2 regions of the Echinicola sediminis genome follow, and region 2 is predicted to be linked to the other one. Evidence: riboswitches for the same ligand, from Rfam matches in the RefSeq annotation. Region 2 holds a riboswitch; the other holds the start of a gene.
The links. A riboswitch is a leader RNA that binds a small molecule or an ion and turns the genes downstream of it on or off. The one in region 2 is predicted to bind S-adenosylmethionine.
Positions count from the first base shown of each region.

Region 1: linked by a shared signal. The riboswitch ahead of ACYVAA_RS17750 (hypothetical protein) and the one ahead of ACYVAA_RS00815 (homocysteine S-methyltransferase family protein) in region 2 are both predicted to bind S-adenosylmethionine.

Region 1 covers NZ_BAAHAP010000085.1:1,218-3,407, reverse strand. The annotation lists SAM riboswitch class I at 747-858, shown strand; gene ACYVAA_RS17750 (hypothetical protein) at 983-1,468, shown strand; gene ACYVAA_RS17745 (arginine decarboxylase) at 1,672-2,190, shown strand, end outside.
Region 2 covers NZ_BAAHAP010000002.1:13,736-15,925, reverse strand. The annotation lists gene ACYVAA_RS00820 (hypothetical protein) at 1-661, shown strand, start outside; SAM riboswitch class I at 892-994, shown strand; gene ACYVAA_RS00815 (homocysteine S-methyltransferase family protein) at 1,062-2,105, shown strand; gene metH (methionine synthase) at 2,111-2,190, shown strand, end outside.

The DNA.
Region 1 (2,190 bases), on a different contig from region 2:
CTGAAAATGCAAGAAAATCAGTCCCGATAAATCGGGAAGCAAAGCGACTGATTTTAAAGCATTTTAAGTCCGTAATACTTGTGCGCCGTGGCGTAGATAAGCAAATGCATGTTTCCATCTAACTTATGTCATAATCTCAGTTCAAGTTTCAAAGACGTCATTCCGAGGCTTGGCGTAGGATTGCGAGAAGGAAGCTGTGGGAATCTCATAATAAGAAGATTGCCGCACCCTTTCCTCCCACACTTACCCAAGCACAAAAGGGTTCGCAATGACGCAGCGATCCTATTTCACTGCTTTTAAATCGAACTCAGGTTCATAAGTTAGCTATTGTACGTTACTTTTTTATAAGTCTTGGAATTCGGGTTTAAGGTTTGAATGTCGGAAAGTTGATAGCATAGCCAGTGGGTTTTCAGTTGGGGAGTAGCCCAACCCAGGTCTTTGGAGATGTCGATCTTGGCGAAGGACATAGACCAGTAGACCAATTAAAGAGGAAATTGATAATAGTTTATCCAGGGTTTTAAATCAGGGGATATATTCCATTATCATCGTAAGAATACTTTTTTGGCTTAATTCTGTAAAAAGCGCTTAGGAAGGCCTGCAGCTTAGCTTTTGATCCCTTGTAAGTTAGGCGGGAAAAAACTTTTAAAAATAAAACCCTACAAAATCTATAGGGATATTAGTATTTATAAAAAATTGTAGTACCTTTGGTGAAGTTATTAGTGAAGCGCCAGCGAAGGCCAGTAGCTAATTTATAAAGAATAGGGGAGAGAACAGGCTCTGAGAACCTATAGCAACCTATCCCTCGTGACAGAGAAAAGGTGCTAAATCCTGCCTCAATCAATTAAGGACCTATAAATTATGAAAAACATGGGCACACAACGAATTCGGGAGTTACAGCAAAAGAAAATCATCCATTGCAATTGTTGATCTAAAACAATAGCGGCAAAAAAGACAAACTAGTAACACTAAAAAACGAAATACCATGACAGCAATAGCTTCTAACTATAATTCAGCACTATCCACCAATACTTTCAGTTTTCAATCTGTCATCCGGAACCTTCCTACGGAGGAATCCATCAGCGTACATGATTGGTTGAAGGAACATGATTCCGTTCAGGTAGAAGGGGAAGGGGCCTTTAATTTTGGGAACTTTCCGGGAGCAAACAAAAGCTTTCAAGCAATCTACTTTAGCCTGACTGGCGAATTGGCCGAGCATTATGCCCTTTTCAGGGGAATTGTTCTGGCTGGCCAGCCCAAGGAAGTGTTTTTGGAAAATATCCATGAAACCAGAAGCTTTACCCTGAAGTTTTACAAATCCAACGAAGCCATCGCCAAGAAATATGTGGAGAAAGTTTTCAAGATGGTAGGTGAAGAAATCAGGTTCAAGCAAGTGCTAAGAAAAGTATTGGCCAATCAGGAGAAGCACCAATTGGAAGAGCGCTTGTTATTTAACGATCTAAAATTCTGAAGGCATTAATAAACCAGAAACAATAACCATATCCTACTCCCTGGCCTCACGGTCAGGGAGTTTTTGTTTTTTTAAATCAGAATGAGAGGGCCTAGGATTTGGAGGTGCATGAAATATTTTCTTACTTAAGAAAGTTACCTTTTTGAAATCCCAATTATCTGGTGCAATTTTCGCCCTCTTAAGTCATTAACCTTTGAAGCCTAATGAACAAATACATTGACCTAATTCAGCAAACTTTTGATTTTCCTACCAAAGAGTTCAAGGTGGAAGATAATCAGCTCTTGTTTAATGGGGTGGATTTGATGGAGATCATAGAAACCTATGGTACCCCGCTGAAGCTTACTTACCTGCCAAAGATCAGCGAAAGCATTCAAAATGCTAAGACCTATTTCAACAATGCCATGCAGGCCCATGATTACCACGGGAAATACACGTATTGCTATTGTACCAAGTCATCCCATTTCAGTTTTGTGCTGGATGAGGCCCTGAAGAATGATATTCATATCGAGACCTCTTCTACTTTTGACATTCCCTTGGTCAGGAGCCTGTACGAAAAAGGAAAAATCACCAAAGATACCTACATCGTCTGCAATGGCTTCAAAAGGGACTTGTATAAAGAGTACATAGCAGGTTTGCTCAATGATGGTTTTAAAAACTGTATTCCGGTTTTGGATAATTTGACCGAAATCGATTACTACCTGGAGCATGTCAAGGTACCCTTT
Region 2 (2,190 bases):
TCTCCAGAGCGGGGCCTTTGTCCGTTTAGGAGCGGGAATAAGCTTGCCTGAGGGAAACTACTTTTATCGTGATGCTTCCTTGGGCTTTCATGTTTTTTATGGTCAGCATTTTACCAAGCCCAATGCCCTTAACAACCTTTTGGAAGAAAAGGGATACCGCAAGCTTTCCGGTACACCATACAATATCGGACTAAAGATACTTGGAGAAAACCGGGGCACACTTTATGGTTTGGACCTATTTAACCTCAGCATGAGTGGTGAGGCCAATGAAACCTATGTGCACAACCTGAACAGCTTGAGGATTTATGGCAATTTTGGAAAAAAACTCTTTGATCTGAACAATTGGGAGCTGGGGGTGACCGGTGGCCTTGGCTATGCCAACATCCGCTATACCATGCTGCACAAATACAAAATCGGTTTTCCAGAAATGATCGATCTTCCGGATTATGATGGAGAACTCAAAAATGCCGGCGCCATGGCAAAGCCTGAAGTTTATTTTTCGTACGCTTCTCCCTTGTCGAAAAAGACCCAGGCAGCATTGGTCTACACCCTATACGGAGGATATGAAGTCCCACTGGCCAGGTACCGATTGGCTGACCAGAGCATGGCCAAGTACATGGCCGGACCCTATTTGCAATTGGGGGTAGGAATAAGGCCTTAATAATTTCTTTCAATTAAGTAAAAAGTTTTCCAGAAGCGGTAGTTGTAACGCTATCAGCAGTTTATAAAGCGCCGCAGGAGGGCGTCAGCTTTCACAGCACATCAGGTCACCCAAGTTTTTCCACTAAGGCCGTCGTTTGGTGGAATTTTCGGGATGAGCAAAATCGCCTCACCGCAAATAATTTCTGCTATTTGCAATTGTTTTCCATCTTTTCCTGTTAACTTTGGGATTGCTTATCGAGAAAGACCGAGGGAAGGGCCCTATGACGTCTTAGCAACCTGAATCTAGCAAGGTGCTAACTCCCATCCTGTGAAAGACAGGAATAGATGAGCGGTAGATGAATGCCAAGTTTTTCTTCCGGTTCTTTGCTCGATATAAGCTTTTAGATGAACAGATGAGCATGAATACTAGAACGGATATATTACTCCAACAGCTTAAAAAGAAAATTTTGATCCTCGACGGGGCCATGGGTACCATGATCCAGCGTTATACATTGGATGAAAAGGATTTCAGGACGCCTGCTTTGGAGAGTCACCCCAAGCCACTTAAGGGCAATAACGATTTGCTGTCCCTAAGCAGACCGGATGTCATCAGACAAATCCACGAGGAGTACCTGAAAGCTGGTTCGGATATTTTAGAGACCAACACTTTCAGCAGTACTTCCATTGCTCAGGAAGATTATGACCTGCCCCATTTGGCTTATGAGCTTAATGTAGAATCGGCAAAAATTGCCAAGGAAGTGGCTTTGGCCTATTCTGAAAAGACCCCCGACCAGCCGCGTTTCGTAGCGGGAGCCATCGGGCCTACAAACAGAACAGCCTCCATCTCCCCGGATGTCAATGACCCCGGTTACCGTGCGGTCACTTTTGACCAACTGGCAGAAGCATATGCCGAGCAGGTGAGGGGCTTATTGGACGGTGGTTCAGACATCCTTTTGGTGGAAACCATCTTTGACACCTTGAATGCAAAAGCTGCGCTATATGCCATCCAGGAAGTGTATGAGGAAAAGGGTATCCCTTTGGATCCACAGGAAGGCGGTATTCCCATTATGATCTCGGGAACGATCACCGATGCATCAGGAAGAACCCTGTCCGGACAGACCACTGAAGCATTTATGATTTCCATGTCACATGTTCCGTTGATTAGCATAGGGCTCAACTGCGCATTGGGAGCGAAAGAGCTGAGGCCTTATCTTAAGGTCTTGGCTGAAAAAGCCCCCTTTTATGTCAGCGCCTACCCCAATGCCGGATTGCCCAACGAGTTTGGACAGTATGACCAAACGGCCAAAGAAATGTCCGATCAAGTGGAAGAATTTCTCCAGGATGGCCTGATCAATATTTTGGGGGGATGCTGCGGCACGACTCCGGAACATATCAGAACCCTTGCTGAAACGAGCAAAAAATACCAACCCAGAAAACTAGCATTTGTAACTGAAGAAGAATAGTGGGAATGGACAAAAAAAAATACAATGACCTGTTAAAACTCTCAGGTTTAGAGCCTTTGGTGTTTACCCCTGAGTTGAATTTTGT